Regions from separate parts of the Shewanella baltica genome, predicted to be linked through region 2. Evidence: predicted binding sites of a transcription regulator. Region 2 holds the regulator's gene; the other holds the start of a gene.
What was found. The regulator FliA, encoded in region 2, starts transcription of late flagellar genes. The targets are predictions, from matches to a motif close to CTAAAGNTNNNNNNNNNNNNGCCGATA.
Positions count from the first base shown of each region.

Region 1: a site for FliA is predicted at 1,447-1,473, ahead of pomA (flagellar motor protein PomA). Genes of this name have one in related genera too.

Region 1 is NZ_UGYM01000002.1:3,182,729-3,193,985, reverse strand. It holds gene dxs (1-deoxy-D-xylulose-5-phosphate synthase) at 1-172, opposite strand, end outside; gene ispA ((2E,6E)-farnesyl diphosphate synthase) at 194-1,075, opposite strand; gene xseB (exodeoxyribonuclease VII small subunit) at 1,078-1,317, opposite strand; gene pomA (flagellar motor protein PomA) at 1,632-2,399, shown strand; gene DYH48_RS14425 (flagellar motor protein MotB) at 2,403-3,335, shown strand; gene thiI (tRNA uracil 4-sulfurtransferase ThiI) at 3,797-5,251, shown strand; gene DYH48_RS14415 (hypothetical protein) at 5,380-5,622, opposite strand; gene DYH48_RS14410 (transcriptional regulator GcvA) at 5,834-6,745, shown strand; gene DYH48_RS14405 (alpha/beta family hydrolase) at 6,726-7,370, shown strand; gene DYH48_RS14400 (DUF423 domain-containing protein) at 7,429-7,821, shown strand; gene rlmM (23S rRNA (cytidine(2498)-2'-O)-methyltransferase RlmM) at 8,000-9,085, shown strand; gene DYH48_RS14390 (isocitrate dehydrogenase) at 9,398-10,405, opposite strand; gene DYH48_RS14385 (S9 family peptidase) at 10,660-11,257, shown strand, end outside.
Region 2 is NZ_UGYM01000002.1:1,190,650-1,201,906, forward strand. It holds gene fliQ (flagellar biosynthesis protein FliQ) at 1-206, shown strand, start outside; gene fliR (flagellar biosynthetic protein FliR) at 211-1,008, shown strand; gene flhB (flagellar biosynthesis protein FlhB) at 1,027-2,157, shown strand; gene flhA (flagellar biosynthesis protein FlhA) at 2,341-4,440, shown strand; gene flhF (flagellar biosynthesis GTPase FlhF) at 4,452-5,834, shown strand; gene DYH48_RS05395 (MinD/ParA family protein) at 5,839-6,720, shown strand; gene DYH48_RS05400 (RNA polymerase sigma factor FliA) at 6,713-7,426, shown strand; gene cheY (chemotaxis response regulator CheY) at 7,474-7,857, shown strand; gene DYH48_RS05410 (protein phosphatase CheZ) at 7,871-8,608, shown strand; gene DYH48_RS05415 (chemotaxis protein CheA) at 8,624-10,867, shown strand; gene DYH48_RS05420 (protein-glutamate methylesterase/protein-glutamine glutaminase) at 10,888-11,257, shown strand, end outside.

The DNA of each region.
Region 1 (11,257 bases), 2.0 Mb from region 2:
CCACTGTGCCGAGCCCAGAGGCAAAATGTCCGCTGGATATGCCAACAGACTTAAGAAGGAACTCGCGCAGTTCGTCGGCTACTTGTGGTAAAAGTGCCTGAGGAAGCTGGCGGAGTTCATTAGGGGTGTTGGCCTGCGCCAACACGGGAAACTGAGAAATGTCCAAACTCATAGCGAGATACTTCGACTCTTATTATATTCTTCGCTCAATGATATAGCGGGCGAAGTCTGCAATTAACTGGCTATTGTATGGCAATTTAGCCAGCGCTGATAGTGCCTCTTGGATCAGTTGTTTGGCGGTGTCTTGTGCACCTTGTAGTCCAAGTAGTTGTGGAAACGTACTCTTATTCGATTCAGTATCAGAGCCTTGCGGCTTACCGAGTTCTTCGGTGGTGGCTACGATGTCAAGGATATCGTCTTGTACTTGAAAGGCGAGTCCGACCGCATGGGCAAAATCCATCATAGCAGCATACTGATTTTTTGGCGCGTTTGCGGCGATTAACGCTAACTCAACGGCGCAGCTGATAAGGGCGCCCGTTTTCATATTATGTAACTGAGTTAATGCTTTAAGATCAATATGTTTATCTGTTGAGGCTAAGTCTATCGCTTGGCCGCCACACATGCCACGATAACCTGAGGCTTTTGCCAATACTCTGACCATAGCGATATGTTGCTCGCTGCTGATCCCAGGGACCGCTTCGGTGACAATTTCAAAGGCTAAGGTCTGCAGTGCATCCCCCGCTAAAATGGCGGTCGCTTCATCAAAAGCGATATGCACTGTGGGCTGACCACGGCGCAGTTCATCATCATCCATGGCGGGTAAATCGTCGTGGATCAATGAATAAGCATGGATACATTCAATGGCTGCGGCGCAAGCATCTAATTTTTCGAGCTCGACCCCAAACATGCGTCCGACACTGTAGACAAGGAAAGGTCGAATGCGTTTGCCACCCAATAAGGCGCCGTAAGTCATGGCGGCTTTTAATTGGGGAGCAGTATCTTCAAGCGTACTAAAACGCTGTTTTAATTGATTATCAACCCGTTGTTGATATTCTTGAATGGCACTGACTAACACGCTTATTCGCCCTCAACGGCATAGGGGGATAGGGGCGCATTTTCATCTTGTTTCAGTAAAATGGCCACTTTTTGTTGGGCTTGTTCGAGTTTTGCTTGGCTATTTCGAACCAGATTGATGCCACGTTCAAATTGTTTTAACGCGTCATCGATGGAGATATCGCCTTGTTCTAGATCGGCAACAATGCGCTCGAGTTCGCCAAGGGATTCTTCAAAACTGAGATTTTCGGGTTTCTTCGCCACGTTTATGCTTCCTTTGATTTAGCGGACACAAGGTATATCAGGGCGGCTTTAGGGTCAAATTCAGACTAAAGATATTTGCTCAATAGCACGCTTTGTTACTGAAATTTTTTCAGAAAATATAAATTGTCGCTAAACTTGCTTAGTGTGTGTCCGATAACTGACAATAGTATCATCATTTGTATGGTAATTTTTAACTGGATAGACAAGGCTCGCATGTATGTCGGTGGGATTATCTTACTCAGTGGAACAACTGAGTGTTATTGCTTACTTAGGGTAAGTATTATGTCGTTTATTACGAAAATTGAGGAGCCGTTGTGGATTTAGCAACAGTAATTGGAATTGTGGGTGCCTTTGGTTTTATCCTCGGGGCAATGGCCACCAGCGGCGGTTTAATGATTTTCGTTGATGTACCCTCGATTCTTATTGTTTTCGGTGGGTCCTTCTTCGTGGTGATGATGAAGTTCAATCTTAAACAGTTTTTTAGTGCGGTAAAAATCGCCGCCAAAGCGTTTATTTTTAAGATTGATAAGCCAGAAGATTTGATTGAACAGTCCGTGACTATGGCTGATGCCGCCCGTAAAGGCGGTTTTTTAGCTTTAGAAGAAGCGCAAATTACCAACAGCTTTATGCAAAAAGCCGTCGACATGCTTGTTGATGGTCACGATGGTGAAGTGGTGCGCGCTGCCTTAGAGAAGGATATCGCCCTGACCGAAGAGCGCCATCGTACAGGGATCGGCATTTTTAGAGCGTTTGGTGACGTAGGTCCGGCAATGGGCATGATTGGTACGCTGGTGGGTCTTGTGGCCATGCTGTCAAACATGTCAGATCCTAAATCCATCGGCCCCTCGATGGCGGTGGCCTTGTTAACCACCTTATACGGCGCTATGGTTGCTAACATGGTTTGTCTTCCTATCGCGGATAAGTTAACGCTTAGGATGGGTGAAGAAATGCTGAACCGTAACTTGATTATGGATGCGGTATTGGCGATTCAAGACGGACAAAACCCACGGGTGATTGAAGGCTTCTTGAAAAATTATCTGGCTGAGAAAAATCGCAAAATAGATACAACGGACGGAGAGTAGCCCATGGCTAAGGCTAAGTGCAACTGTCCACCGGCCGGAGCACCGATGTGGTTGGCGACCTTTGCTGACTTGATGTCGCTGTTGATGTGTTTCTTCGTGTTGTTATTGTCATTTTCCGAAATGGACGTAATGAAGTTTAAGCAGATCGCGGGCTCAATGAAGTATGCCTTTGGTGTGCAAAATAAGGTGGAAGTCAAAGATATCCCGAAAGGGACGTCTGTTATTGCCTTAGAATTTAGACCAGGACGTCCCGATCCCACGCCGATTGAAATTATCAACCAGCAAACCAATGAAATGACGGAACCTGTATTGGATTACCAAGCGGGTGAAGACGACAGTGCTGGCGGCGTTCAGCAGCAAAGTGGTTCTCAGCGTGGTGGTGAAGCCACTGCAACGGCGCAGGAAGTGGCCGATGCGGTTAAAGCCGAAGCGGCAGCGGCGCAGGATAAGATCAATCAAGAAGTGAAGAAGATGGCGCAGGAGCTCAATAAAGAGATCACCGATGGTGCGATTGAAATTGAGTCCTTAGGTCAGCAGATTATTATCCGTATCCGTGAGAAGGGCGCATTTGCCTCTGGTTCGGGCTTCCTTCAACCACGATTTAAGCCTGTGGTGCGCTCTGTTGGCGAACTGCTAAAAGATGTGCCGGGGATTATTACGGTATCGGGTTACACGGATGACATGCAAATCAGCGATGAGCTTTATAGCTCTAACTGGGATTTATCCAGTAAACGCGCTGTGGCTGTGGCTCACGAGTTGGTGCAAGTCAAAGGCTTTGATTCTAAACGGATGAAAGTGGTTGGCATGGCGTCTAACAATCCGATAGTGCCAAATGATTCACCGGAGAATCGTGCCCGTAACCGCAGGGTGGAAATTGCCATTGAGCAAGGTAAAGCGAAGGAATCTGATGAGATTCAGGTCGGTAATTCGCCTTAGGTAGCTTGGTACTCACTGCATCTAAAGCCGCAATCCTGTTGCGGCTTTTTTATTGGGCGAATGTGGACTTTCCCTTTTTTTGCTAACGCTTTGTGCATCAAAGCGCTGTGGTTGATTTGAATCTATTTGGGCCTTACGCCAATCGCAGAGAGTGTGTTATCCCTAAGCTTCCTTCAACCTTACCTCAACGACTTATCTCACATAATTCATTTCAAACCACTCATTTTAATCAGGGCAATTCAAACTAAGTGGATAGGTTTAGTGACATTATTCCAACCGAATTCGCTTAAAAATCCCGCCGTGACTTAATCACTAATACGCCATTAATCCGCCATGAATGTGGCTTGTGTGGCTGTTTGCGATGCGCGCTGAAACTCGCATTTTTAGGTCGCTTGGGTATATAATCCCCCGATTATTCTTTTAACCAATTTTGCTGTTTTAAAATTGCCCGCGGAAATCCCATGAAGTTTATTGTAAAGCTGTACCCAGAAATCATGATGAAGAGCAAACCCGTAAGGATGCGCTTCACCAAAATGCTCGAAACCAACATACGTAATGTACTCAAAAAAGTCGACGAAGACGCTAAAGTTCAACGTCAGTGGGACCGCATTATGGTAATGGTGCCAAAGGATAAGCCTGAATTGGCCCAAGCCTTCGGTGAGCGTCTGGCGTGTATTCCTGGCATTGCACACGTAGTGCAAGTGGATGAGTACAGCTTTGAATCTGTGGACGATATTTATCAGCAAGTCTTGCCTGTTTACCGTGACCAACTCGCGGGTAAAACCTTCTGCGTGCGAGTGAAGCGCACTGGCGATCACGATTTTAATTCTATCGAAGTGGAGCGTTACGTCGGCGGCGGCTTAAATCAGTTTACCGATGCTTTAGGTGTGCGTTTAAAGAATCCAGATATTACCGTTAACCTTGAAATTGAACGCGATAATCTTTACATGGTCACTAAGCGTATTGAAGGCTTAGGTGGCTTCCCGATGGCGACGCAGGAAGATGTGTTGTCTTTGATTTCAGGTGGTTTTGACTCAGGTGTGTCAAGCTATCAGTTTATCAAAAAGGGCGCGCGTACCCATTATTGCTTCTTTAATCTGGGCGGCGCGCAGCACGAAATTGGCGTTAAACAAGTGGCCTACCATTTGTGGAAAACCTACGGCGAATCCCACAAGGTGAAGTTTATCTCTGTGCCTTTTGAGCCTGTGGTTGCTGAGATTTTAGAGCGTATTGATAATGGCCAAATGGGCGTAGTGCTGAAGCGTATGATGATGCGCACTGCGGCGCGCATTGCAGAACGTATGGGTATTCAAGCCTTGGTAACCGGTGAAAGTTTAGGTCAAGTATCTAGCCAAACGCTGACCAATTTAAACGTGATTGACCGCTGTACTGAGCTGCTGATTTTACGTCCGCTGATCGCCATGGATAAACAAGACATTATCAACGAGAGTCGTAAAATCGGCACCGAAGATTTTGCCAAGTCTATGCCAGAATATTGCGGCGTGATTTCGCAAAAGCCAACGGTTAAAGCGGTATTAGCGAAAGTTGAAGCGGAAGAGAAGAAGTTCTCTGAAGATTTGATTGATAAAATCATCGCTCAGTCTGTCACTATTGATATCAGGGAGATCGCAGAACAAATGGATACTCGGATTACTGAGACTGAAACGGTCGCCAGTATTGATACCAACCAAGTGGTCATTGATATTCGCGCCCCAGAAGAAGAGGAAAGCAAACCGTTGCAAATTGAAGGCATTGAGATCAAACGTATCCCATTCTTCAAGTTAGCGACTCAATTTGCCGATCTCGATAAGCAAAAGACTTATTTGCTGTATTGTGAGCGTGGGGTGATGAGTAAATTGCAGGCATTGTACTTAATCGAGCAAGGCTACACGAACGTCAAAGTGTATCGCCCATAAATCCAGGCAAACTTGCCCACTGACACGTCTTGTCAGTGGGAAGTGCCATAGGTCTAGGATACAAAAAAGCCGCATATTAATGCGGCTTTTTGTTAGGTCTTGGGTTGAAAACCTGAATTAGTGTTGTCTTATAAGCTATTAGGCTTAACGATCTGCTGATTTGATGCGACATCATCTGTGGCAATCAATAGCGTGGCTTCTTGCAGCACTTCTTGGTGCATTTTATTCATTGCAGCGGTTAAATCTGCAGTGATACTGGCTTGTAAGTCGCTAGTATCGATGACGATTTCGTCAACGAGTACATTAGCACTGGCATTTAAGCTGAGTGCTGAAATTATCGCTAACGCAAACGCTGATTTTAAATTAAACATAGTCGCCTCCGGGCTGACAAAGTAACGCTGTCAGACATTCCCATCACCAACTTTGAGATTGTCCAACTAGGGTGTTTCATAGATATAAGTGTTTCGTGGATACCGCTGTTTCAATGGCGCAAAATTTAACCAAAATCACTGGCCTTTACAAACGATTAAATGTAACAATACGGATTAGAAAAACTAATTAAAAAACGAGACTGAGATCACTATGTCCAGACGATTACCACCGCTTAATGCGGTTAAAGCATTTGAGGCAGCCGCGCGGCATTTGAGCTTTACGCGCGCAGCAGAAGAATTGTTTGTTACACAAGCTGCGGTGAGCCATCAAATAAAGGCATTAGAAGATTTCCTCGGATTAAAATTATTTCGCCGAAAGAACCGTTCTTTGCTTTTAACCGAAGAAGGGCAGAGCTACTTCCTCGACATCAAAGACATCTTTATTCAACTCGCCGATGCTACCGACCGATTACTCGCCCGCAGTGCGATTGGTTCTCTGACGGTCAGTATGTCGCCCAGTTTTGCAATTCAATGGTTAGTGCCGCGTTTGGCAAAGTTCAGTGAGAAAAATCCCGATATCGACGTGCGTATTAAAGCCGTCGATACCGAAGCGAGCTCATTAACCGATGATGTGGATGTCGCCATTTATTATGGTCTAGGCAATTGGCCTGGTCTGCGCGCCGATAAGCTCAGAAACGAAGTGCTCATTCCTGTGTGTTCGCCCATGTTGCTCAACGGTCCTAAGCCGTTGTCAAAACCGAGCGATTTAAAATATCACACGCTATTACATGATATGAATCGTCACGATTGGCAGGCGTGGTTTAGACAATGTGGGATTAACGATATTAATGTGAACCAAGGCCCCATCTTCAGTCATTCGTCCTTGGTATTGCAGGCGGCGGCCCATGGTCAAGGCGTGGCTTTAGGTTACAGCGTACTGGCGCGTCCCGATATAAAAGCGGGGCGTCTTGTGTGCCCATTCCAAGAAGTCTTGGTCAGTAAAGATGCTTACTACTTGGTTTGCCAGCAGAATCACGCTGAACTTGGTAAGGTCGTCGCATTTCGCGAATGGATGTTAGATATGTTTGCTGAGGAGTCGCGTAGTGAGTTGTTGCCCGGATAAGCCAAGTTATGTATTAGAGGGTGAGCCTGCGAGCACAATGATTTTATTAGCCCACGGCGCGGGCGCTAACATGGACTCAGAGTTTATGCAGGCCATGTCGGCGGGGCTTGTGGCTAAGGGCTACCAAGTGATGCGCTTTAATTTTCCCTATATGCAGGCTAATGCCGTCGATGGCAAACGGCGTCCACCGGACCGCGCGCCTAAATTGCTCGCGTGTTTTACACAGATGCTCGATATCGCTCATTCACAACCTAAGGTCGAGCGTGTCGTACTGATGGGCAAATCTATGGGCGGACGTATGGCAGCGTTATTAGCCTGCGATCCTGCATTAGCGGCGCACATCGATAGAGTCATTTGTTTAGGTTACCCCTTTGTGCCACTTAAAGGCGGCGAGCCTAGATTGGAACCTTTGAATGAATGCCAAGTCCCAGTATTAGTCGTACAGGGCGAGCGTGATAAGTTTGGTGGCAAAGAGCAGATCCCAAATTGGCCCTTGAAGGCAGAGATAGGATTGGCTTGGATAACCGACGGTGATCATAGTTTTGTCCCAAGAAAGTCGTCAGGCACCACTGAAGCGGCTAACCTTGCACGTGCCATTGATTTATCTAGCGATTTTATTGGTTAGCTTAATGTTGAGCGAATGAATGTTGAATGAGTTAAGCCCATTCCAGCAGGAGAGTTAAATGCGTAAAGGTCTATTGTTACTCGCCGCCGTGAGCGGATTTTTAGCCGTCGCCTTAGGGGCTTTTGGTGCCCATGGTTTAAAAGCAGTCGCACCACCGGATTTGATTGACGTGTTTAATCTTGGGGTGCAATACCATTTCTACCATACCTTCGCCTTAATCATGGTTGCCTTTTCGGGCCAATGGTTAACCTCACGTTTATTGGACTGGTCGGCGTATTTGTTTATTGCAGGCATAGTGCTATTTTCTGGCTCATTATACGGACTGGCATTGTTCGGCACTAAGTGGCTTGGCCCTGTCACGCCAATGGGCGGTGGGTGTTTCTTACTCGGCTGGTTATTATTTGCTGCCGCGGTATGGCGCCATAAAGTGATTGACGGTCACGAGTCTTAATCTCGAACGTTAAGTGTGAGTTAACAGGCTTAGGGCGCACCTAAGCCTTTTTTATTTCTCCAATCGCAATTCAAGGTTCCGCAGTAGGCAAATAGGGCATTTGTGGATTGAAATTGGTATACTGACGCCCAAATCGATAGTCAGCCAATGCTTTGGCTTGGATTTCTCAGGGATCCCCATGAAAAACCTATTTTTATTTTGCCGCGCAGGCTTTGAAAAAGAATGCGCTGCAGAAATCCAACAGCGAGCCGGTGAGCTCAATGTGGGTGGCTTTGTTAAGGCCAATAATAACGACGCCTATGTCGTGTACCAATGTTTTGAGGATGACGCCGCAGATACGTTAGTGAAACAACTGCCTTTAGATTCGCTCATTTTCGCTCGCCAGATGTTTGCTGCCAGCGACTTATTAGTCGACTTGCCTGAAAACGACAGAATTAGCCCAATCGTGGCGGCACTCAGTGACGTCAGCAAAGCGGGCGAAGTGCGGGTTGAAACGCCAGACACTAACGAAGCGAAAGAGCTCTCGGCTTTTTGCCGTAAGTTCACTGTGCCTTTACGCCAGCATTTGAAAAAATCCGGCAGTTTGCTCGCGCAGGAAAATCCAAAACGTCCGATTATCCACGTGTGTTTTATCGGACCCGGGCGTGCCTATGTGGGTTATTCCTACAGTAATAACAGCTCGCCACACTTTATGGGGATTCCACGTCTGAAAATGGCGGCGGATGCTCCGAGTCGTTCTAGCCTAAAACTCGATGAGGCCTTTGGCCAGTTCGTGCCGAAGGAAGAGCAAGAAGAGCGTATTCGCAGTGGCATGAACTCAGTGGATTTGGGCGCTTGCCCTGGTGGCTGGACTTATCAACTGGTGCGTCGTGGCATGTTTGTCTCGGCTGTCGACAATGGCCCCATGGATGAGAAACTCATGGAAACGGGCCAAGTGAAACATTACCGTGAAGACGGTTTCCGTTTCGAGCCACAGCGCAAAAATATCTATTGGCTAGTGTGCGACATGGTTGAGAAACCAGCGCGTGTTGCTGAACTGATTGAAGCTTGGGCGATTAACGGTTGGTTTAAGGAAGCGATTTTCAACCTTAAATTACCGATGAAGAGCCGCTATAAAGAAGTCACTGCCATTCTTGAGACCATGCAGACCATTCTTAAAGAGAACGGCGTGACCGATTTTAAAGTGCAGTGTAAGCATCTTTATCACGATCGTGATGAAGTGACAGTGCATTTATGGCTGCGTCCTAATACCGCGTGGAATTAATTCCTGCGATAACTCTGCAGTGATATTGACGTCGTTACTCGCGTACGTTACTTAGGTACGCTAATACGCTAATACGCTAATACGCTAATACGCTAATACGCTAATACGCTAATACGGTAATCGTCAGGCGGGTTTAAAAGCCACGCAGTTTTAAAGCCATGCAGGTTTAAAAGCCAGATAACAAAAAGCCCCAAAGGAGACTTCGGGGCTTTTTCATGTTTACTCATTTGAGTTTCAAGCGCTTACTTCTTATGAAGCTTAAGCTTGAACAAGCGCGTTATAGACTCGTCTTAAACGCGCTCAGCATTGCGATCACAGACGCTCAAGAACCGCTTGAGTGAAGTCAGTCGTGCCGTGAGTGCCGCCTAAATCGCGAGTGGTACGGTCGCCTTCTTCGATCACTGCAGATACCGCTTTACGGATTTGCTCAGCTTTGTCAGCCATACCTAAATATTCGAGCATCTGGATAGAGGCTAAAATTACTGAGGTTGGGTTTGCAAGGTTTTTACCAGCGATATCCGGTGCACTACCGTGAACGGCTTCGAAAATCGCTGCATCACGGCCAATGTTTGCCCCTGGTGCCATACCTAAACCACCGACTAAACCAGCACACAGATCCGATAAAATATCACCGAACAGGTTGGTCGTTACGATCACATCGAAGTTTTCTGGGTTCATCACTAACTTCATGCACGTTGCATCGACGATCATTTCTTCAGTCTTGATGTCTGGGTAACGTAGGCTCACTTCACGGGCCACTTTCAGGAACAGGCCTGATGTTGACTTCATGATGTTGGCTTTGTGCACGATAGTGACTTTCTTACGGTTTTCTTTGCGAGCTAGTTCGTAGGCAAAAGTGGCGATTTGCTCGGCACCTTGGCGAGTCACGATACTGGTCGCTTCTGCCGTTAAACCATCTTCAGACACTTTTTGGCCATAGCCAGAATACATGCCTTCAGTGTTTTCGCGCACAGTGATGATATCGATATTTTCGTAACGAGCTTGAGTGCCTTTGAACGAAATCACTGGGCGTACGTTAGCGTACAGGCCGAATTTTTTACGTAAAGTCACGTTGATAGAGGTAAAGCCTTCACCTACTGGCGTCGTCAGTGGACCTTTCAGTGTGATACGGTTTTTTTCGATTAATTCTAAGGTGCGCGGTGGGAGTAACTCGCCTTGCTTTTCGAGTGCAGTCAGGCCGGCATCGGCAAATTCATATTCAAAATCACAGCCCGCTTTATCGAGAATTTTTAAGGCTGAATCAATAATACTTGGGCCAATTCCATCACCTGGAATTACGGTTATCGTTCTTTTTGACATGGAGAAGTCCTTCCACGGTTCGTCGTTACTGCAATTGTCTGCCCCAGCGTTAACTGGATAGCAGGACTATGAATTTGGTATTTTTTCTGCCTATTATTTTAACCATCTTTGGTCAAACTTCACAGGAAATAGTGAGCAATATCACGATTTTTTATGTGGTATAACTTGTAAAAATACTGGGTTCTCACCATGATGGAGAGTCAATGGTTAAAAAAGTCTACTTTAGTCTAACAAATATATAAAAGAGGAAGACATTGAAGTTAATCCCTATCACATCTCTGGTGCTGTTATCCCTTGGAATATTGCCAGCAGTGCAGGCTGAAACCAGCACTAAACCGCTCACCCTCACAGACATCATGCACTTTGAATCCCTTGAAAAGCCGGTTATCGCAGATAAGGGCCAAGTCATCGCGGTCGAGTCTGCGCCCGATCGCGGGGATAGTCACGTCATTGTGAAAAATGTGCTGTCGCAGCAAAGTTATCAAATCGCGGGTGGGTCAGATCCTTTAGTGAGTCACGATGGCCGCTTTGTGGCTGTGGTGGTCAAACCGAGTTTGCTTACGCGTGAAACGAGTGATGCCAAGGCGAAGAAAAAACTCAAATCTGACATGGTATTACTTGATACCCAAACGGGCACTCAAACCCGCTTTGAGCGCGTGAAGGAATTCGTGTTCAGTGATGACGGTAAGCATTTGGCAATGTGGTTTGAGGCCGATGAAGAGTCTAAAAAAGATGCTGAGCCTAAAGCCAGCGAAAAACTCGCTGAAGCAGGCACACAAACCCCAGCGAAAGCCGATAAGCCAAAGGTTGATAAGTTTGACCAAGGCCGCCGTTTTACTTTGCTTAGTTTAG
Region 2 (11,257 bases):
CTGCTATTGTATTACCTGGGCTGGGTATTGGTTTGATTGTCGCCGTGTTTCAAGCCGCGACTTCGATTAACGAACAGACTTTAAGTTTTCTTCCGCGATTATTAGTGACACTTTTCGGTTTGATGTTCATGGGGCATTGGTTAGTTGAAACCCTGATGGACTTTTTTATCGAGATGGTTAATCGCATTCCGCAAGTTATAGGCTAACCCAATGGAGCTGCTGCTCGATACCTTAATGCAGACCATTACCGCTTATATATGGCCGCTATTTCGGGTCGCGAGTATGTTAATGGTCATGGTGGTATTTGGGGCGGCAACTACCTCAAGCCGCGTACGCTTATTATTGGCGATGGCGATTACCTTTGCGATAGCGCCAGTTCTTCCTCCCGTTCAAAATGCCGATTTATTTTCACTCAGCGCAGTATTTATCACCGCGCAGCAAATTATTATTGGTGTTGCCATGGGGTTTGTGACTCAAATGGTGATGCAAGTTTTTGTATTAACTGGGCAGATTATTGGTATGCAAACCAGCCTCGGTTTTGCCTCTATGGTTGATCCAGGTTCAGGTCAGCAAACGCCGGTTATTGGTAACTTTTTTCTATTATTGGCGACATTGATCTTCTTAGCCGTAGATGGCCATCTGTTGATGATCCGTATGTTGGTGGCGAGCTTTGAGACCCTACCCATTTCTAATCAAGGATTAACACTCACTAGCTACCGTGCTTTAGCAGATTGGGGCTCGTATATGTTTGGTGCTGCATTAACTATGTCGATATCCGCGATTATCGCCTTGTTGTTAGTCAATTTGTCCTTCGGGGTGATGACCCGCGCCGCGCCGCAGTTAAACATTTTCTCTATTGGTTTTCCGATCACTATGATTGGCGGGCTGTTTATTCTTTGGTTAACCTTAACACCAGTCATGGAGCATTTTGATGAAGTATGGGCCGCGGCTCAAGTGCTGCTTTGCGATATGTTAGCGCTTCAATGTAACGCAGATGGCTTGATATGACGGTATTAGGAGCAGCCCATGGCTGAAGAATCAAGCGGTGAACGCAGTGAGGAGCCCACTGGGAGGCGTCTTGAACAGGCGCGGGAAAAAGGGCAGATTGCGCGTTCGAAAGAACTTGGTACAGCAGCAGTATTAATTTCGGCAGCATGTGGTTTTTATATGCTCGGTCCGAGTCTTGCCACGAGTTTAACTCGGGTGTTTGAGACGGTTTTTACCATGGACAGGGCGCAAATCTTTGATACTGAAGAAATGTTCAATGTCTGGGGCGTTGTTGCGAGCGAAATCGCCTGGCCCATGGCAAAAATTATGCTGTTGATCGTAGTCGTTGCTTTTATTGGTAACGTTGCCTTAGGTGGGATGAATTTCTCGACCCAAGCTATGATGCCAAAGGCCAGTAAAATGAGCCCCGCAGCGGGTTTTAAGCGCATGTTCGGCGTGCAGGCGTTAGTCGAGCTGACAAAGGGTATTGCCAAGTTTTCTGTGGTGGCATTTTCGGCATATTTATTACTGAGCTTTTATTTTAACGATATTATGTTGCTGTCTAGCGACCATCTTCCCGGTAATGTCTACCACGCATTAGATTTACTCGTGTGGATGTTTATCCTGTTATGCTCCTCTATTTTATTAATTGTCGTCATCGATGTGCCGTTCCAAATTTGGAATCATAACAAGCAACTTAAGATGACCAAACAAGAAGTAAAAGATGAATATAAGGACACTGAAGGGAAACCAGAAGTAAAAGGGCGGGTACGACAGATGCAACGCGAGTTAGCCCAGCGTCGAATGATGGCTGAAGTACCCAATGCCGATGTCATCGTTGTTAACCCCGAGCATTTTGCAGTAGCGATTAAATACGATGTACAGCGCTCCGCCGCTCCCTTTGTGATTGCCAAAGGCGTTGATGACGTTGCATTTAAAATTCGTGAGATTGCTCGCGAACACAATATTGCCATTGTCTCTGCACCACCTCTTGCGAGGGCGATATACCATACGACTAAGTTAGATCAACAAATCCCCGAAGGACTATTTACTGCCGTGGCACAGATTTTGGCTTATGTTTTCCAGTTACGTCAATATCAGAAAGGACGTGGTCGCAAACCTATTCCTGTCCCGCTTAATCAGCCCATCCCTGATGAGTTAAAATATTAAGTTAGCAGCATCTGACAATCGTGAGCGAAAGTCAGACAATGTCACTTTGTATGGATATTCCACTGTTATTTCTTCTTTATATCAATAAGTCACTGGTATAATTTTTCTTAATTAGTCTGATTTATTTTGTTGGCGCGTTTTTTGCTTTTCGCTTATTACACGTCAAAATTTAGGTTATAGCGAATGGATGTTAAAGCGACTCTTGGTCAAGTAAAACAAATGCGGCTGAGCTCATTCAAAGGCATTGGTACGCCTATGGTTGTGCTTGCTGCATTGGCCATGATTGTTTTACCTATCCCTCCATTTCTATTAGACATACTTTTCTCATTCAACATTGCCTTAGCGCTCATCGTATTGTTAGTCGCTATTTATACCGATAGACCATTAGATTTCGCCGCTTTTCCAACTGTATTGCTGGTGGCGACATTACTACGACTTGCACTCAACGTCGCTTCAACTCGTGTGGTATTACTCGAAGGCCATAATGGTGGTGATGCGGCAGGTAAGGTGATTGAAGCCTTCGGTTCTGTGGTGATTGGCGGTAACTATGCCGTTGGTTTAGTTGTTTTTATCATTTTGATTATTATCAACTTTGCGGTGGTGACTAAAGGTGCTGGTCGTATCGCAGAAGTGAGCGCCCGCTTTACCTTGGACGCTATGCCAGGTAAGCAAATGGCAATTGATGCCGATTTAAATGCTGGAACCTTAAACCAAGACCAAGCAAGAATACGTCGCGCCGAAGTGACTCGTGAAGCTGATTTTTATGGCGCGATGGATGGTGCTTCAAAATTCGTAAAAGGTGATGCCGTTGCGGGTATCATGATTTTAGTGATAAACATCTTAGGTGGTTTCATCATAGGGATTGTTCAGCATGGCTTAAGTTTCTCTGAAGCGGTTGAAATTTATACCTTGCTGACTATCGGTGATGGTCTGGTGGCGCAGATCCCAGGCTTATTACTGTCAATCGCTGCCGCCTTGATGGTAACCCGTCAAAATGAATCGGGCGATATGGGCCAAATGATGATGAGTCAGATGTTTGACAGTCATAAATCATTGGGTATCGCCGCCGGAGTGTTATTTGTCATGGGTATTGTTCCTGGCATGCCACATATGGCGTTCTTAAGCTTCGCCTTTATTACTGCAGGTGCTGCCTATTTTGTCTATAAGCGTAATGAATCAAAACGCATTAAAGCCTTAGAACTTGTTAAATCAGGCCCTGTAGAGAGACAAGATAAAGAGCCTAAAGAACTGGGTTGGGACGATGTGCATCATGTTGATACTATTGGGCTTGAGGTTGGATATCGCTTGATCCCACTGGTCGATAAGGGCCAAGGTGGCGAGTTATTAAGCCGTATCAAAGGAGTCCGTAAGAAGTTATCGCAAGAGTTGGGCTTCTTAGTGCCTGCGGTGCATATTCGCGATAACTTAGATTTGTCACCTAATGCCTACCGCATTTCTCTAATGGGCGTAGTTGTTGGTGAGGCGGATATTCGTCACGATTGTGAATTGGCGATTAATCCCGGCCAAGTCTATGGCAAGCTTGACGGTATTGAAACGCGCGATCCGGCTTTCGGTCTGGAAGCAGTATGGATTGCCCCTGAATTACGTGAGCATGCACAAACATTAGGTTATACCGTTGTTGATGCAGCTACGGTTGTGGCAACCCATATTAGTCAATTGCTGACCAATAATGCTGCTAAGTTGTTAGGATACGAAGAAGTGCAACAACTGATGGATATGCTTGCGAAACACTCGCCTAAGCTGGTGGATGGCTTTATTCCTGATGTCATGCCGTTAGGACATGTCGTAAAAGTGATGCAGAACCTGTTAAATGAAGGGGTTTCAGTCAGAGACTTGCGTACTATAGTGCAAACTTTGTTAGAATACGGCACTAAGAGTAATGACACTGAAGTCTTGACCGCTGCAGTTCGTATCGCGTTGAAACGTATGATCGTTCAGGAAATTTCAGGCCCAGAGCTCGAAATCCCCGTCATAACTTTGGCGCCAGAGTTGGAACAGATGTTGCATCAGTCAATGCAAGCAACCGGTGGTGATGGTCCTAACATTGAACCCGGTCTTGCAGAACGCATGCAGCAGTCTCTTGCCGATGCGGCTCAGAAGCAAGAAATGGTCGGACAACCCGCCATATTGTTGACGTCAGGTATGTTACGCGCGACGCTGTCACGCTTTGTTAAACATACTATTCCTAATCTCAGAGTCATTTCATATCAAGAAATACCTGATGAGAAGCAAATACGTATCGTATCTGCAGTCGGCCAGTAGAGGACGCATAAGTGAAGATTAAACGATTTTTTGCCAAAGACATGCGCGCCGCACTGGCCCAAGTGAAAGAAACACTCGGCTCAGATGCCGTCATTATGTCAAATAAGAAAGTGAATGGGGGCATCGAAATTGTCGCCGCCGTTGACTATGACGAACCTAAAGCGAAAACCGCAGCTACTGCGCCAGCGCCAACCTTTATGGACGTGAGTGACGACCTTGTGTCCTTGGGTGCTAAACAGCCAGTACGAGTAGAAACCCGTGCAAAGCCTGCGGCACCTGCTGACTCATTACAAGCCTTGTTAGAGAAGCAGCAAAGTCGTTTGAATCAACAGATGTCGCATCAGCAAGTTGATGCAGCGTTACCCGCATGGGCAAAGGGGTTACAAGCTCCGGTTGCGGCAAAAGTGGAGCGTCGCGAAGCGCCTGCTACGTTTGATAAGAAGCCACAGACATCACAGAAACAAAGCGCAGATATTGAGGCAATGCGTGATGAGTTAGCCTCATTGCGTAATTTATTGACACACCAAGTGTCCTCTTTGATGACAGAACATAAAAAACGCATCGACCCCGTCGGTGCTATGCTCGAGGCCAAGTTACTTGAGGCTGAATTTTCCCCAGCTGTTGCGAATAAATTAGCGGCGCTGAGCCAACACTATACGCCTGCAGAATTAGTTCGAGCTTTACCTCAAAGTCTCGCTAACATGCTTGATAATCAAGGTGATGATATTGTTAAACAGGGCGGAGTGGTTGCATTAGTGGGTCCAACCGGTGTGGGTAAAACCACGTCATTAGCGAAACTTGCTGCCCGTTTTGCTGCCCATCATGGTGCTGAGCATGTGGCTTTGATAACGACAGATCATTATCGTATCGGAGCCTATGAGCAATTAGCAACTTATGGCAAAATAATGGGCTGCCCAGTAAAGCAAGCTCATGATCTGAATGAATTAGAGCAAATTCTCTATCAGTTTAGGAATCGCAAGCTAGTATTGATAGATACGGCTGGCATGGGACAACGAGATATGCGTCTTTACCAGCAACTTGATAATTTAACTGCAAATAGCAGGATACCTATCCGCAGTTATCTGGTACTGTCTGCGACAGGACAGCGCCGTGTGCTGCAAGATGCAGTCAATCATTTTAAACGCATTCCCCTATCTGGTGTCGTTCTCACAAAACTCGATGAATCTGTGTCGTTAGCAGGGGCATTAAGTGTGTTGATCCAAAACGGATTACCATTAAGTTATGTTACTGATGGACAAAGAGTTCCTGAAGATATGAAAGTTGCGGATACCTTAGATTTAGCCCAGCAGGCACTCGCAGCGTTAGATAGTACAGAACAACAATCATTACAAGACACAGCGTGGTCAGATAATATGGCCTGTGCATTTGAGTAGATTTATGACCCTGGATCAAGCAAGTGGTTTACGTATGATGAATCAACCCTATAACGAAAAAGTGAAAGTAATCGCGGTCACAGGTGGTAAAGGTGGCGTTGGTAAAACCAGCGTTTCCATTAATACAGCTGTGGCATTAGCCGAAAAAGGCAAGCGTGTCTTGGTACTTGATGCTGACCTTGGCTTAGCAAACGTCGATGTCATGCTGGGTATTCGTGCCGAGCGTAACCTCTCCCATGTCCTCTCTGGTGATGCAGAGCTTGACGATATTATCGTTCGTGGCCCTAAAGGGATTGGCATAGTGCCAGCCACTTCAGGAACACAAGGGATGGTGGAATTAAGTCCAGCGCAGCATGCAGGGTTAATTCGCGCTTTCAGTGAGATGCGGACTCAGTTTGATATTCTAGTCGTAGATACTGCTGCTGGGATTTCAGATATGGTGCTCAGTTTCTCACGTGCATCGCAGGATGTGCTGGTCGTTGTTTGTGATGAACCCACATCAATTACCGATGCCTATGCCCTGATAAAAATCCTCAGCCGTGAGCATGGCGTGTTCCGTTTTAAAATAGTTGCCAATATGGTGCGTAGTTTACGCGAAGGTATGGAATTATTTGCTAAACTCAGTAAAGTGACCGACAGATTTTTGGATGTCGCCCTTGAATTGGTTGCAACAATCCCATTTGACGAAAACTTACGTAAATCAGTTCGTAAACAAAAATTGGTGGTTGAAGCGTATCCTAAATCACCAGCGGCGATTGCGTATCAAGGGTTGGCAAATAAAATTCTAAGCTGGCCTGTACCGCAGCAACCTGGTGGGCATTTGGAGTTTTTCGTTGAGCGTTTAGTACAACGACCAGATTTTCAAGAGGAAAAAACGAGTGAATAAAGCCGCTGCGTATACTTGTTTAGACAATAAATCGTCGATCGTTGAACAGTATGCTCCGTTGGTTAAAAGAATTGCGCATCATTTACTCGCCAGACTACCTGCCTCCGTGCAGTTAGATGATTTACTCCAAGCTGGGATGATGGGGTTATTAGAAGCATCATCCAAGTTTGATGGTGGCAAGGGTGCGAAATTTGAAACCTTCGCCGGCATACGCATACGTGGGGCCATGTTAGATGAAATTCGCCGCGGCGATTGGGTGCCTCGTTCCGTTCATCGTAACAACCGCAAGGTTGCACACGCTATAGATGAGTTAGAGCAAGCGCTGGGTCGTGATGCACGCGACACAGAAATTGCAGAAAAACTTGATATGACGCTCGATGAGTACCATCATATTCTTAACGATGTTTCTGTCGGAAAAATCATAGGGATAGAAGACTTAGGCGTATCTCAGGATATACTTACAGTGAGTGATCGGTCCGATGATGATTCATTTGAAGCATTAGCTGAGAACCAATTTCATTCTGCGCTGGTTGAGGCAATTAAATTATTGCCTGAAAGAGATGCATTAGTGTTATCCCTGTACTACGATGAAGCATTGAATTTAAAAGAGATTGGCGCCATTCTTGAAGTCAGTGAATCGCGGGTTAGCCAGATATTAAGTCAGGCGATGTTGCGATTGAAAGCTAAACTCAAGCACTGGACATAAGTATAATTATTAATCGAGCACAGAATGTCAGCTCACCGGAGGAAACCTTGGACAAGAATATGAAGATTCTCATTGTTGACGATTTTTCGACAATGAGGCGTATCATCAAGAACTTGTTGCGAGACTTGGGGTTTAACAACACCCAAGAAGCAGACGATGGCTCTACAGCCCTGCCGATGTTGCAAAAGGGGGATTTTGATTTTGTTGTTACAGATTGGAATATGCCCGGCATGCAAGGGATCGATCTGTTAAAAGCAATTCGCGCAGATGATTCGCTAAAGCATTTACCCGTATTAATGGTAACTGCTGAAGCAAAACGTGAACAGATTATTGCTGCCGCTCAAGCGGGAGTGAATGGATATGTGGTTAAGCCTTTTACCGCTGCAACGCTGAAAGAGAAGTTAGATAAAATATTCGAACGACTCGCTTGAGCAAGGATGAGCTATGAAGTCACAAACATCAGGGCTCATCACGCTCGAGCAAGCTCAGCACTTTGTTGAATTATTAAGTGCAGGTGAGCAAAGTCAGGCAGATGATTTATTTCGGGAGCTTGCAGCTCCATTGCAACGAGAATTATTCGAAGAAGTAGGGAAATTAACTCGGCAACTTCATAGTGCGCTGATGGATTTTCAAGTTGATAATCGTCTTTCTGAATTAGCCAATACAGAAATTCCCGATGCCAAGCAACGTTTAAATTACGTTATTGACATGACTGAACAAGCGGCAAATAAAACCATGGATGCGGTTGAAGAATGTTTACCTTTGGCCAATGCCGTAACGGTTAATATTCAAAAAGTCATGCCATCTTGGGACAGATTAATGCGACGCGAGATAGTCTTAAGTGACTTTAAGGTTCTTTGTCACGATGTCCAAGATCTTATGTCCCGTAGTTCAGAAGACTCGATTCGATTACGTGAATTGCTGAATCAAATATTGATGGCACAAGATTTTCAAGACTTAACAGGGCAAATGATACGCCGTGTTATTGATCTGGTAATGGAAGTTGAAAGTAATCTGGTTTCTATGCTGACGGTATTTGGTGAGCAGCCTATGATTGAAAGTCAGATTGCTCAGAAAAATAATATTGAAGCGGAAGGGCCGATAATGAATGCCGAGCTTCGTCAAGATGTAGTAACGGGTCAAGACGAAGTGGATGATCTTCTATCGAGTCTGGGTTTCTAACTGGGAGTCAATTTGATGGCCTTTGATGTAGATGAAGAGATACTCCAGGACTTTTTAATCGAAGCCGGTGAAATTTTAGAGCTTCTGCAAGAGCAACTCGTTGCGCTTGAAAATAATCCTGATGACACAAACTTGCTAAACGCCATTTTCCGAGGGTTTCATACCGTTAAAGGTGGCGCAGGCTTTCTTAGCTTAACTCCCATGGTCGATGTGTGTCATGAGGCTGAAAATACCTTCGATCTATTGCGCACAGGCAAACGCAGCGTAAACGCAGAGCTGATGGATATTATTTTGCAGGCTGTTGATGCTATTAATACCATGTTTGCTCAAACGCAGCAGGGCGAACAACAAGATCCTGCTGAGTCGGGCCTGTTGGCTAGGCTTAAAATGCTGAGTTCAGGTGCGCCATTGCCATCTGAAGTTGCGTCTGCAGAGGTGGTAGACGTTGTCGAACCAGAGCCTGTCGTTGAAGCCATTGTTGAAACTCCCGTCCCACAAGACATTCCCGCAGAGATAAGTAATAGCTCATCTTCAAGTATTGATGATATCAACGATGCTGAATTTGAAGCCTTGTTAGATGCGCTTCATGGCTCAGGAAAAGGCCCTGCGGCTGCTACCGCTGTGGCGTCTGAACCTGTGGTCGCTAAGCCAGCTGCGCCAGTTAAAGCGTCTTCAGCATCGGGTGATGACATCACTGATGATGAGTTTGAGGCATTGCTTGATGAACTACATGGTTCAGGCAAGTTTAAAGCTGAGGCAGAAGTGCCAGCTAAACCAAAGGTCGCTTCGGCTCCCACGCCTCAACCGATAGTGGATGCCGATGAAATTACCGATGACGAGTTTGAAAGATTACTCGATGAACTCCATGGTAAAGGTGCGGCCCCTGCAAAAGCAGAAGTAAAAGCGCCTACTGCACCAGTAACGCCTGCTTCGACTGTTGCACCTAAAGCTGCTCCGACTCCCACACCAGTAAAAGCTGCTGCGCCTGCTCCAGCTCCCGTTGTTGCCGCAAAGCCGAAAGTGGACATTGCAGTTGTAGATAAAGCGCCAGCTAAAGCAAGTTCAGCAAATGTGCCTCAAGGTGAAACTACAGTACGTGTTGATACTGCACGGCTCGACCAAATCATGAATATGGTGGGCGAGTTAGTCTTAGTGCGTAATCGATTAGTGAGCTTAGGTATCAGTCGTGATGATGAGGAAATGTCTAAGGCCCTTGCGAACTTAGATCTCGTGACTGCCGATTTGCAAGGCGCGGTGATGAAAACCCGTATGCAACCGATCAAGAAAGTGTTTGGTCGTTTCCCTCGGGTAGTACGTGATCTTGCGCGTACACTCAATAAAGAAATTGATTTGATCATGGTTGGTGAAGAAACCGACCTAGATAAAAACTTAGTTGAAGCGCTTGCCGATCCACTCGTCCACTTAGTGCGTAACTCTGTGGATCACGGTATTGAAATGCCAAACGAGCGTGAAGCCAATGGCAAGCCGAGAACGGGTACGATTACTTTATCTGCAAGTCAGGAAGGTGACCATATACTGCTGAAAATCGAAGACGATGGCGCAGGGATGGACCCAGAAAAACTGAAAAAAATCGCGATAACGCGTGGTGTGCTTGATGAAGATTCAGCTTCGCGAATGACTGACAGTGAAGCATATAATTTGATTTTTGCGCCCGGTTTTTCGACTAAGGTCGAGATTTCAGATATTTCTGGTCGTGGCGTTGGGATGGACGTGGTAAAAACCCGTATCACTCAGCTTAACGGCACAGTGCATATTGATTCTATGAAAGGTAAGGGCACGATACTTGAGATTAAAGTACCGTTAACGCTGGCGATTATGCCAACCTTAATGGTTGATGTCGCTAAACAAGTGTTTGCATTACCTCTGTCTAGCGTGAACGAGATATTCCATCTCGATCTCACTAAGACCAATATCGTCGATGGACAACTCACCGTCATAGTGCGTAACAAGGCAGTGCCTTTGTTCTATTTGGAGCACTGGCTACATAGAAACAAAACCACCTTTAAACATGGCGATAAAAAGCATGGTCATGTGGTGATTGTACAATTAGGTATGATGCAAATTGGTTTTGTGGTCGATGCCCTAATAGGCCAAGAAGAGGTGGTGATAAAACCTCTTGGCGCTATGTTACACGGCACTCCTGGGATGGCTGGTGCGACGATTACATCGGATGGTGGTATCGCACTGATCTTAGATGTCCCTGGATTATTAAAGCATTATGCGAAAAGTAAGAATTAGTTTCCAAGCTAAGGAATGGAATGGCCATTAAAGTATTAGTCGTTGATGACTCAAGTTTTTTCAGACGACGTGTTAGTGAAATAGTCAATCAAGATCCTGAACTGGAAGTTATCGCGACGGCCTCAAATGGGGCCGAAGCGGTGAAGATGGCTGCTGAGCTTAATCCTCAAGTTATCACTATGGATATTGAGATGCCCGTGATGGATGGTATTACTGCCGTCCGTGAAATCATGGCTAAATGTCCGACTCCGATCTTGATGTTTTCTTCTTTAACCCATGATGGCGCTAAAGCAACGTTAGACGCTTTAGATGCTGGTGCGTTAGATTTTCTACCTAAACGTTTTGAAGACATTGCTACCAATAAAGATGATGCTATTTTATTGTTGCAGC